Regions from separate parts of the Atlantibacter sp. MEI4A-1023 genome, predicted to be linked through region 1. Evidence: predicted binding sites of a transcription regulator. Region 1 holds the regulator's gene; each other region holds the start of a gene.
The links. Region 1 encodes PurR, which represses purine synthesis genes. Its sites were predicted from a motif close to CANGCAAACGTTTGCNTG; they were not measured.
Positions count from the first base shown of each region.

Region 2: the regulator PurR is predicted to act here: its motif matches at 2,592-2,609, upstream of purL (phosphoribosylformylglycinamidine synthase).
Region 3: the regulator PurR is predicted to act here: its motif matches at 2,388-2,405, upstream of purT (formate-dependent phosphoribosylglycinamide formyltransferase).

Region 1 covers NZ_CM149568.1:2,549,079-2,553,292, reverse strand. Annotated here, with positions in the region: gene punC (purine nucleoside transporter PunC) at 1-505, opposite strand, end outside; gene punR (DNA-binding transcriptional activator PunR) at 629-1,540, shown strand; gene purR (HTH-type transcriptional repressor PurR) at 1,556-2,581, opposite strand; gene cydH (cytochrome bd-I oxidase subunit CydH) at 2,869-2,958, shown strand; gene ACVV26_RS12245 (MFS transporter) at 3,204-4,214, shown strand, end outside.
Region 2 covers NZ_CM149568.1:1,186,377-1,190,590, reverse strand. Annotated here, with positions in the region: gene purL (phosphoribosylformylglycinamidine synthase) at 1-2,506, opposite strand, end outside; gene mltF (membrane-bound lytic murein transglycosylase MltF) at 2,773-4,214, shown strand, end outside.
Region 3 covers NZ_CM149568.1:2,757,619-2,761,832, forward strand. Annotated here, with positions in the region: gene ptrB (oligopeptidase B) at 1-693, opposite strand, end outside; gene ACVV26_RS13315 (tellurite resistance TerB family protein) at 776-1,432, opposite strand; gene yebF (protein YebF) at 1,548-1,892, opposite strand; gene ACVV26_RS13325 (YebG family protein) at 1,996-2,313, opposite strand; gene purT (formate-dependent phosphoribosylglycinamide formyltransferase) at 2,444-3,622, shown strand; gene ACVV26_RS13335 (bifunctional 4-hydroxy-2-oxoglutarate aldolase/2-dehydro-3-deoxy-phosphogluconate aldolase) at 3,669-4,214, opposite strand, start outside.

The DNA of each region.
Region 1 (4,214 bases):
CGGCAAACAGCACCAGGAAAATCACTTTCCAGTCAAAATGATGCAGCAGCCAGCTGCCTAACAGCGGGGCGAGAGCAGGCGACAGCGCGACCAGCGGCATAATGGTGGCGAAAATGCGGTTGGTGCGGGTCGCGGGATAATAATCGGTGACCAGCGCCTGCCAGGTTACGGCAGCGGCACAGACGCCTACCGCCTGGACAAAGCGCAGCGCCAGCAGCATGGCGGTATTGTCTACCCACAGCATGCCGAGACAGCCCACGGCGAATATGCCCAGGCCCGCCAGTAAAATCGGCTTACGGCCATAGCGATCGGATAACGGGCCCCACGCCAGTTGCGCAACGGCAAACCCGGCCAGGAATAAACTCAGGCTGGCGCTAACGGCAGAGGCCTCTGTGCCCAAATCCTGCTGAATGGCGGCAAACGCCGGTAAATACATATCGGTAGCCAGGAAGCCCAGAACGCTTAACCCTGCCAGCCAGACTAAAAAACCTCGTGAAGGACGCATGGTAATTCTCTTCTTTTTTGATCTGATAACGCTTATTACGGACGCAGGAGTGTACAAAAGTGCAATCGTCCTTGTGAAACGTTAATATTTGCACGTTCCTTTCAAATTTTTTGCAGGCAGAACATGTGGTCTGAATATTCACTGGAAGTGGTTGATGCGGTGGCGCGTAACGGCAGCTTCAGCGCGGCGGCGCAGGAACTGCACCGGGTGCCGTCGGCGGTGAGCTATACCGTTAAACAACTGGAAGAATGGCTGGCGGTTCCGCTATTTATCCGCCGTCACCGGGAAGTGGAGCTAACGCCTGCCGGGGCGTGGTTTTTAAAAGAGGGCCGTTCTGTTATCAGAAAAATGATGGTCACGCGCCAGCAGTGCCAGCAGATCGCCAACGGCTGGCGCGGGCAGCTCTCTATTGCGGTGGATAATATCGTCAAACCGGCGCGTACCCGCCAGCTAATCCTTGATTTCTATCGTCATTTCGACGATGTGGAACTGATTGTCGCCCAGGAAGTGTTTAACGGCGTGTGGGATGCGCTGTCGGACGGGCGCGTCGAGCTGGCGATTGGCGCGACCCAGGCGATCCCGGTGGGCGGACGGTTCGCGTTTCGCGATATGGGGCCGCTAAGCTGGCAGTGTGTGGTGAGCGCCAGCCATCCGCTGGCGGCGGAACAGACACCGCTCAGCGATGACCAACTGCGCCAGTGGCCGTCGCTGGTACTGGAAGATACCTCGCGCTCATTGCCCAAGCGCACCACCTGGCTGCTGGATAATCAGCGCCGCGTGGTGGTGCCAGACTGGGCGACAGCGGTGGCGTGTTTAAACAACGGCTTGTGCGTCGGCATGGTGCCTGCGCATGTGGCGCACGACCCGGTAGTGGCAGGGCACTGGAAAAAGCTGGAACTGGACGACCCGTTCCCGGACTCCCCGTGCTGCCTCACCTGGAAACAAACCGATACTTCACCTGCGCTGCTGTGGCTGCTGGATTATCTGGGCGATAGCGAAACGCTGAACCGGGAGTGGTTGATGGAGCCGGAATAACCGGCTCCGGGAGGATTAACGGCGGTAGTCGCGGAACGGACCGTCTGCGACGGAGCGGCGCTCAATCAGACGCGGATGCACTTCGATGGTTTGTGACTCTTCGCGCTTATTCACGATGCGGTCGAGCAGCATATTAAACGCGGTTTCGCCCAGGGAATCTTTCGGCTGATGAATGGTCGTCAGCGCCGGGCTGAAATAGCGCGCGTTGCGCACATTGTCATAACCGATCACCGAAATATCCTGCGGCACCCGCAGGCCCATCTCATCGGCGGCGCAAATCGCGCCCATCGCCATCACGTCGCCGCCGCAGAACACGGCGGTAGGGCGCGGCTGCTGGGAAAGGATCTGCTGCATGGCGCGATAGCCGGATTCCGGCTCGAAATCACCCTGCACAATCCAGTTTTCCGGCACGCTGATTTGCACTTCTTCCAGCGCTTTCAGGAAACCGGCCAGACGGCCCGCGCCGGTGTTACGTTCCAGCGGACCGGGGATCACGCCGATTTCGCGGTGGCCGCGCTCAATCAGGTAGCGCCCGGCCATATAACCGCCCTGGAAGGCGTTATCGATCACCGAGTCGGTGAAGTCGGCTTTGGATTCGCCCCAGTCCATCACCACCATCGGAATATGGCGATACTCTTCCAGCATCGACAGCAGGGATTCCGGGTATTCGGAGCACATCACCAGTAAACCGTCGACGCGCTTTTGCGCCATCATCGACAGATAGGCGCGCTGTTTTTCCTGGTTGTTATGGGCGTTACCGAGGATCAGCGTATAGCCTTTGGTGAAACAACTGTTTTCCACGGCTTCGATAATTTCAGCAAAATAGGGCGCTTCGCTGCTGGTCGCCAGCAAACCGATAGATTTGGTGTGATTAACTTTTAAACTGCGCGCCACGGCGCTCGGGGAATAGTGCAATTCCTTGATGGCTGCCCAAACTGCGTTGCGTGTTTCTTCCGCAACAAAGCGGGTTTTGTTAATCACATGCGACACAGTTGTAGTGGAAACGTTTGCGCGTTTAGCGACATCTTTTATTGTTGCCATTCTTGTTACTCCAGACCCTCTCCGAGCCCCTGTTCATCACAGGTTAAACGTTTGCCTATGCCAACCTCGGTCCGCAACATTTCGGTTGCAGTATGTCGGGGATTGCGACATTAAAAGGAGGGGGTCAATGGCTGGTGAAAAATAAGGTAGCGACGGATTTTGTCTGATCTTGCGCAAAAGGGGAAGAGGGAAAACGCATATCAGCTTAAATCCCGTGGTAATTTTGTCTGAATTTATGCAAAAATGATCTGCACACACTTTTAATGTGGGTAACAAGGAGAGCAAAAATGAGCACAGACCTGAAATTTTCTCTGGTGACGACCGTTATCGTGCTGGGACTGATTGTGGCAACCGGTTTAGTTGCGGTACTGAACTAAACAGAAATTACATTTCGACCGCGTTTGGCAATAACAAACACCAGAAAATGGCTATTTTTTGGTGTTTGGTTCGATTTCCTGACTCCCGCTTCTGTTTCACCTCATTATTCACATTTGCGCAAAAATCTTTTGCCAAAATGGTTACTTCCTTTCTGATGTGACAAATGTCACTCTTTGCTTCTTTTTTGCTACAAGTCGCCGTGTAGTAAACACACGTGAAGCGACACGATTTCTGGAATTCACCAATGAAAATAAATTATCCGTTGCTGGCGCTGGCTATCGGCGCGTTTGGGATCGGCACGACTGAGTTTTCACCGATGGGGCTGTTGCCGGTCATCGCAAAAGGTGTCGATGTCTCGATCCCTGCTGCCGGAATGCTCATCAGCGCCTATGCGGTAGGGGTGATGGTTGGCGCGCCGCTGATGACGCTGCTTTTGTCTCATCGTGCACGGCGCAGCGCGCTGATCTTCCTGATGGCGATTTTCACTCTCGGCAATGTGCTTTCTGCCATCGCGCCGGATTACGCCACTTTAATGATCTCACGCATTATCACCAGCCTGAACCACGGCGCGTTTTTTGGCCTGGGGTCGGTGGTCGCGGCAAGCGTAGTGCCGAAACATAAACAGGCCAGCGCGGTCGCCACGATGTTTATGGGCCTGACGATTGCCAATATCGGCGGCGTGCCTGCTGCCACGTGGCTCGGCGAGACCATCGGCTGGCGGATGTCGTTCCTGGCGACGGCGGGCCTCGGCGTGATTTCTATGGTTAGCCTGTGGTTCTCGCTGCCGAAAGGCGGCGCAGGCGAACGCCCGGACGTGAAAAAAGAGTTGTCGGTACTGATGCGTCCGCAGGTGGTCAGCGCACTGTTAACCACCGTCTTAGGCGCGGGGGCGATGTTTACGCTGTATACCTATATTTCCCCGGTATTGCAGCATGTTACCCACGCGACGCCGCTGTTCGTTACCGCGATGCTGGTGCTGATTGGCGTCGGTTTCTCCCTTGGCAACTGGCTGGGTGGCCGACTGGCGGATAAATCCGTGACCGGCACCCTGAAAGGCTTTTTATTGCTGCTGATCGTGATTATGGCCGCTATTCCGTGGCTGGCGCGCAGTGAATTTGGCGCGGCGCTGAGCATGGTGGTATGGGGCGCGGCGACCTTTGCGGTGGTGCCGCCGTTGCAGATGCGCGTGATGCGCGTTGCCAGCGAAGCGCCGGGACTGTCGTCATCGGTAAATATCGGGGCGTTTAACCTGGGC
Region 2 (4,214 bases), 1.4 Mb from region 1:
TGTGACCTTCGCCCAGGTCGATAAGCAGCAGGGCGTTATCGTCGGTAGAAAGCTGCGGCGTCACGGTATGGCGTACATCTTCTACGCGGGCAAACGCGGTGATAACCAGCGACAGCGGCGAGGTCATTTCACGGGTTTCATTACCTTCCTGCCAGCGGGTTTTCATCGACATGGAGTCTTTGCCCACCGGAATGGTCAGACCCAGTTGCGGGCACAGCTCTTCGCCCACGGCTTTCACTGCATCGTACAGGCCCGCATCTTCACCAGGGTGGCCTGCAGCGGCCATCCAGTTTGCCGAAAGCTTGATGCGTTTGATATCGCCAATCTGGGTCGCTGCGATGTTAGTCAGCGCTTCCCCTACCGCCAGACGGCCTGACGCGGCGAAATCGAGCAGTGCCACCGGCGCGCGTTCACCCAGGGACATGGCCTCGCCGTAGTAGCTGTCGAGGCTGGCAGTGGTGACCGCGCAGTTAGCAACCGGGATCTGCCACGGACCGACCATCTGATCGCGCGCCACCATGCCGGTGACGGTACGGTCGCCAATGGTGACCAGAAAGGTTTTTTCCGCCACCGTCGGCAGATGCAGTACGCGGTTAACCGCGTCGGCAATGGAGATAGCGCTACAGTCCAGCGCCTCGCCCACCGCCTGCAAACGCTCAACGTTGCGGGTCATTTTCGGGGTTTTGCCCAGCAGCACGTCCAGCGGCATATCGATGGGTTGATTATCGAAGTGGCTGTCGTTAAGCGTCAGGTGCTGTTGTTCAGTCGCTTCGCCAATCACCGCATACGGCGCGCGCTCACGGCGGCACAGCTCGTCAAACAGCGCCAACTGTTCCGGCGCAACCGCCAGCACATAACGTTCCTGAGATTCGTTACACCACACTTCCAGCGGGCTCATGCCCGGCTCGTCGTTCAAAATGTCGCGCAGCTCGAAACGCCCGCCGCGACCGCCATCGCTTACCAGTTCCGGCATGGCGTTAGACAAGCCGCCCGCGCCAACGTCATGAATAAACAGAATCGGGTTAGCGTCGCCCAACTGCCAGCAGCGGTCGATCACTTCCTGGCAGCGGCGTTCCATTTCCGGGTTGTCGCGCTGTACCGAAGCGAAATCCAGGTCAGCATCCGACTGGCCGGACGCCATTGACGATGCCGCGCCGCCGCCCAGCCCGATATTCATCGCCGGGCCGCCCAGCACGATCAGCTTCGCGCCCGGTGGGATTTCGCCCTTTTTCACGTGGTCGGCACGGATGTTGCCAATCCCGCCCGCCAGCATAATCGGCTTGTGGTAGCCGCGCAGTTCAACGCCGTTGTGGCTGTTGACCTGCTCTTCATAGGTACGGAAATAGCCGTTCAGCGCCGGGCGACCAAATTCATTGTTAAACGCCGCGCCGCCCAACGGGCCTTGAGTGATGATATCCAGCGCGCTGACGATACGCTCCGGCTTGCCGAAATCCTGTTCCCACGGCTGCTCAAAGCCCGGAATGCGCAGGTTGGAGACCGAGAAACCCACCAGCCCTGCTTTCGGTTTCGCGCCGCGCCCAGTGGCGCCTTCATCGCGAATTTCGCCGCCGGAACCGGTGGCGGCACCCGGCCACGGGGAGATCGCCGTCGGGTGGTTATGGGTTTCGACCTTCATCAGGATATGCGCGGCTTCCTGGTGGAAATCATATTGCCCGGCTTCGTGGTCCGCGTAGAAGCGCCCGACTTCAGAGCCTTCCATCACCGCGGCGTTGTCTTTATAGGCAGACAGCACGTGGTCCGGGGTTTTCTCAAAGGTGTTCTTGATCATTTTGAACAGCGACTTCGGCTGCTGTTCGCCGTCGATCACCCAGTCGGCATTGAAGATTTTATGGCGGCAATGTTCAGAGTTGGCCTGGGCGAACATATACAGTTCGATGTCGTTCGGGTTACGCCCCAGTGTGGTGAACGCATCCTGCAAATAATCGATTTCATCTTCGGCCAGCGCCAGGCCGAGACGAATATTGGCCTCTTCCAGCGCGGCGCGTCCCTGCCCTTGCAGATCGACACTTTGTACCGGCGCAGGCTGATGATGGGCAAACAACTGCTCCGCCTGCTCCAGCGAGGCGAACACGGTCTCCATCATTCGGTCATGCAACTCTGCGGCGACCTGCTGCCACTGGGCCTCGGTCAGGGTGCTGGCCTCGACATAATACGCCACGCCGCGCTCAAGGCGCTTAACGCTTGCCAGGCCGCAGTTATGGGCGATATCGGTGGCCTTGGAAGACCAGGGGGAGAGGGTGCCGGGACGCGGCGTAACGACAATCAATCGGCCTGATGGCGCATGGCTGCTGAGGTTCGGGCCATATTTCAACAGGCGTTCGAGTTGCGCGTGTTCTTCGGTGGTCAGTGGAGCGGTGATGTCAGCAAAATGAACATACTCGGCGTAAATGTCACTCACCGGCAGGTGAGCATCGTTAAAGCGGGCCAGCAGTTTGTTAATACGAAATGCCGACAAAGCGGGCGAACCACGCAGAATTTCCATCATCAAAACTCTCTCGTCTTCGGGCGTGAGCGGCGCTCACAGGGGCGCATGGGGAAAACGGGCGTCATTATAAAGAATCCGGCACGCCGACGAAACCGTTTGCGTAGAAATAAAATCGTCAATCGATAGCGCCTATAAATGTGATTGAAAGCGCGAATAAGTTGCCTCATGCGGTTTTATTAAGCAAAATGCCGCTCATTCAACAATAAAAACCGCATATTCATGACGATATTTAGCTGAGCCCCTTTCCAGCACAGAGAATTAACTATTTGAAAAAATTAAAGATTAATTATCTGTTTATCGGCATCGTGACCTTGCTACTGGCTGTGGCGCTTTGGCCCGCCATTCCCTGGTTTGATAAAGCCGAGAATCGTATCGCCGCGATCAAAGCTCGGGGAGTATTGCGCGTAAGCACGCTGTCCAGCCCGCTGATTTATAACCGGGTTAACGACAAAGTGGTGGGTCTGGATTATGAACTGGCCCAGAGCTTTGCCGATTACCTGGGCGTGAAGCTGCAAATCACCGTACGTCCCACCATCAATAAGCTGTTCGACGATCTGGATAACGGTAAAGCGGATATCCTGGCGGCAGGCCTGGTCTATAACCAGGAGCGCAGCAAAAACTACCAGCCTGGCCCTACTTATTACTCGGTTTCCCAACAGCTGGTGTATCGCGTCGGTAAAACCCGCCCTAAAACCCTGGCCACGATCAGCGACGCGCAGCTGACTATCGCGCCTGGACACGTGGCGGCTAACGATCTTCAGGCGCTCAAAGCGCGTAAATATCCCGATCTGAACTGGCGTGTGGATGAGCACAGTAACAGCAACATGCTGTTAGGGCAGGTCGCAGACGGCACGCTGGATTACACGGTTGCCGATTCTGTGGCAATTAATTTGTTCCAGCGCGTCCATCCGCAGATTGCGGTGGCGCTGGACATCACCGATGAGCAGCCGGTCACCTGGTTCAGCCTGCGCGACGGGGATAATACGCTGTCCGCCGCCCTGCTCGACTTTTTCAATCAGATCACCGAAGACGGTACCCTGGCGCGGCTGGAAGAAAAATACCTCGGTCACGGCGATGACTTTGACTATGTCGATACCCGCAGCTTTTTACGCGCGGTGGACAGCGTTCTGCCGGACCTGAAGCCGCTGTTCGAAAAGTACGCCACGGATATCGACTGGAAACTGCTGGCGGCCATCTCTTACCAGGAATCCCACTGGGACCCGCAGGCCACATCGCCTACCGGCGTGCGTGGGCTGATGATGCTTACCCGTAACACGGCGCAAAGCCTGGGCTTATCCGATCGGCTCGACCCGGAACAAAGCATTAGCGGTGGGGCTCGTTATTTAAAAGATATGATGAGCAAAGTGCCGGAAAGCGTGCCTGAAGAGGAGCGCATCTGGTTTGCGCTGGCGGCCTACAATATGGGGTATGCCCATATGCTGGACGCCCGCGCCCTGACGGCGAAACAGAAAGGCAACCCGGATAGCTGGGCCGATGTGAAGCAACGGCTGCCGCTGCTCAGCCAGAAGCCGTATTACTCGAAAACCACCTACGGCTATGCCCGTGGACACGAAGCCTATGCGTACGTGGAAAACATCCGTAAATATCAAATCAGCCTGGTGGGATATTTAATGGAGAAAGAAAAGCAAGCCGAACAGCAACGCCAACTTGCCGAGGCTTACCCCGTCGCCCTGCCGGGGGATATGCC
Region 3 (4,214 bases), 210 kb from region 1:
TGTTTTGTACAGGCTGACATAGAACGTTTCATCACGTTCTTCGTAGATCAACTCATCTTCGCTGGAAGGCGAGCCCACGGTATGCCGCCACACCTGATACGGGAGTAACGTTTTGGCGTGCTTTTTGACGTAATAAAGGGTGCGGGAATCGTTGGCCCAGGCGACTTCAGGCGCGACATGCTCAATCAGCTCCGGATACCAGTTGCCGGTTTCCAGATTGCGAAAGCGCAGGCCGTACTGGCGACGGGACAGGTAATCTTCCGCCAGCACCATCGTGGTGTTATCCGGGGTAATTGCCAGCGCACCCAGGGTATAAAACTCGCTGTGCGACGCACGCTGATTGGCATCCAGCAACACGTCCCAGGGGTCCCGTTCTGATGACATCACCGACTGGCGCTGATAAATCGGATACTCACACCCCACATCGTAAAACTGGCGGTAGCGATAGCCATTTTTAACGTAAGGCGCAGACGCATCGCGCTGCGGAATGCGCGCAATCATCTCTTTGAGTAACTGTTCTTCCAGTGCCTGCTGGCTGGCCATGACCCGCCGCCCGTAATCGTTCTCCTGGTGGAGATACTCAAGCACTTCAGAATCGGACCGGTCATCATCGCGCAGCCAGTAATAATTATCGGTACGCGTATCGCCATGCAGGGTCATGGTGTGGGGTACTGCTTTTGCTTTTGGTGGCATAACGCTCAACTTTTAGGTTAACACCCTTATAAGGTTGGCAAAAACCCCGCGCCTTGCAAGCGTAACGCCACCAAACCAGGCGTTATCCTGGTGAAACGTCCCGTTTGCTGACCGCGATATCGCGCTCCACGTCGGCGCGAACATCGTCGGGAATGCCCAGCGCATCACCCAGCGCGTTCAGGTAGCTGCGCTCCATAAAGTGATCGGCGTTGATGGCGGCACAGCTGAGGAAATAGAGCTCCAGCGCCTCTTCTTCGTTCTGGATCCCCTCGGCAAGACGCGCCGGATCGAGGGGTTGATCGAGGGCCTGTTCAACGAATGCGCGGCCTTCGTCTTCGATACCGGCATCGCGCAGATGTTGGTCAATCGCCTGACGCTCCTCGTCGTCAATGTGTCCATCGCTTTTCGCGGCGAACACCAGCGCCAGAATTAACCGTTCGGTTCGCTTATCAATGGGCGACGCCTGTTGACCGTACTGGGGTTGATCCTGGTGGGCTGCCCGGATACGGTCTTGGTATTTATTCCATAATACCGTGCCGGCTACCGCGCCGCCGCCAGCGAGCAGCGCGCCGCCACCGAATTTCGCCAGCAGCTTGCGTGAGGATTTATTTGCTACCAGCAGCCCTGCCAGGCCACCCAACGCGCCAGGGCTAAGCAGTTTCGATAACCCTTGCCCCTGCGATAACCCTTTACCCTGTTCCCCCAGCAGTGACTGGAGATGTTTAAGCCAGTTCGCCATATGTACTCCCACAGTAAAAGTCTCACTTGTGAGCGTAAGCGAGGGGATGTCAAGAAGTGTGGGGACAGGCTAAGGAAAGGAAAATAAACGGCAAGGGCCAGGCCCTTGCGCGTGATTAAGGACGGTATTCTGCCGTCTGTTTTTTGCAATCAACTTGCACAGTGTAATGAATGTCGGCTCGCATGCCGCGTACCGTCAGGGGGACGGTCCATTTATCATCGCCGCCTTTCACGGCTTCAGGATTGACCCAGGCGACCGGATCGGCCTGGCCGAGTTTTTCCTGGTCGTCTGCCCAGCGGGCAATGCGGTTCTGGAGATAGTCGCGTTTCACGCTGGCTGAAATACCTTGCGCATCCAACCCTTCACAGCCGGTAAACTTCACATTGCGAGATTCCTGGGGCGCGGCATGCAGCCCCACGGAAAATAGCGCCACCAGCGCCAGTAGCCCTTTTTTCATCAGATGCCCTCCGTTGTTAATACCACAGAAAGCCTGGTACAAAACAACCGAAGCGCAAGGGATGATGGCGCGTGTCCCGGTGAAAAGTGCAGCTGAACCGACGGGCTTATGCCGCTTTCGATTTACGCCCGCTGGCGATCGCTTCCACTTTCGGGTCGGCGTCCGGCTTTACGTCGGTTGCGCCTTCCTGCGGCATTTGCCCGGTACGCAGAACCTGCGCCAGGGTATCTTTGTGTTCAGCCAGCCACAGTGACAGCGGCTCAAGCTGGGTTTCCTCAAGGTTTACCGGCGCGCTTTGCAGCCAGGACTCAAGGGTCTGTGCTAAGTCGAGCATTTTGTCGTATGCGTCGGCTTCTTTTTTGTTGGCAAAAGACATTTTCTCTTTCCCTTCCCTGACCACAACGTAGTGAATTTCAACAGCCATCATGATGCCTCTTTAACTGGATATGCATACAGTATATCAGAGCCTGAAAGAAAAATCAAAATCGCGCACCTGCCTGCGCAATCGTTTTCGTATATACTGGCGGCCTCTTTTTTGGTCCAGGAATCTCGTTATGTTGACAGTAGGAACCGCGCTTCGCCCGGCAGCCACCCGCGTGATGCTGCTCGGCTCAGGGGAATTAGGCAAAGAAGTGGCGATTGAATGCCAGAGGCTCGGTCTTGAAGTGATCGCCGTAGACAGATATCCCAACGCCCCGGCCATGCATGTCGCCCATCGCAGTTACGCAATAAACATGCTGGATGGCGCGGCGTTGAAAGCGCTGGTCGAGCAGGAAAAGCCTGACTTCATCGTGCCGGAAATCGAAGCTATCGCCACCGATACGCTGATTGAATTAGAGCAGCAGGGCCAGCGCGTTGTACCCTGCGCCCGCGCCGCTAAACTCACCATGAACCGTGAAGGCATTCGCCGCCTGGCGGCAGAAGAGCTGGGTCTGCCGACGTCGGCCTACCGCTTTGCCGATAGCGAAAGCGATTTCCTGGCGGCGGTGGACGAGATCGGCCTGCCGTGCATTGTCAAGCCGGTGATGAGCTCCTCCGGCAAGGGCCAAAGCTTTATTCGCCAGCGGGAACAGCTGGCAGACGCATGGCAGTACGCCCAACAGGGTGGCCGCGCCGGGGCTGGAAAAGTGATCGTCGAAGGTGTGGTGAATTTTGATTTTGAAATCACCCTGCTGACCGTGAGCGCCGTGGACGGCGTGCACTTCTGCGCACCGGTGGGCCATCGCCAGCAAGACGGCGATTATCGCGAATCCTGGCAGCCGCAGCAGATGAGCGAACTGGCGCTGAAGCGCGCCCAGGACGTGGCGAAAAAAGTGGTGCTGGCATTAGGCGGCTATGGCCTGTTCGGGGTCGAGCTGTTTGTCTGCGGCGATGAGGTGGTATTTAGCGAAGTGTCGCCCCGCCCGCACGATACCGGCATGGTGACGCTGATCAGTCAGGATCTGTCAGAGTTCGCCCTGCATGTGCGCGCGTTTTTAGGCTTGCCCGTGGGCGGCATTCGTCAGTACGGCCCTGCCGCATCGGCGGTGATCCTGCCGCAGCTGACCAGCAATAACGTGCGTTTTAGCAATATTGACGCCGCCGTGGGGGCCGGGGTGCAGGTACGGTTATTTGGCAAGCCGGATATTCAGGGATCGCGCCGTCTGGGCGTGGCGCTGGCCTGCGCAGAAGATGTTGAAACCGCCATCGAACGCGCTACAGCCGCAGCGTCGGCGGTGCAGGTAGAAGGCTAAAACAAAAAAGGCAGGCTTGCGCCTGCCTTCTCTTCACGTCAACCGCTTACTGCTGCGCGCCTTCTACTGCTTCGCGCGCCAGTTTAGTGATGCGATCCCAGTCGCCCGCTTCCATCGCGTCTGCCGGTACCAGCCAGGAGCCGCCGATGCACAGCACGCTTTTCAGTGCCAGGTAATCACGATAGTTAGCCGGGGTGATGCCGCCGGTCGGGCAGAAACGCACCTGGGAGAACGGGCCAGCAATGGCCTGTAGCGCTTTGGTGCCGCCGTTGGCTTCTGCCGGGAAGAATTTGAACTCTTTCAGGCCGTAATCCATACCCAGCATCAGTTCAGAAACGGTGCTGATACCCGGGATCAACGGGATGGAGCCTTCGGTTGCGGCTTTCAGCAACGGCTCGGTCAGACCCGGGCTGATGGCGAACTGCGCGCCCGCTTCGGTCACGTCCGCCAGTTGAGCCGCGTTGATCACGGTGCCCGCGCCGATGATTGCGTCCGGCACTTCTTTGGCGATGGCGCGGATAGCATCCATAGCGCACGGGGTACGCAGGGTCACTTCCAGCACGCGCACACCACCTGCGATCAGCGCTTTTGC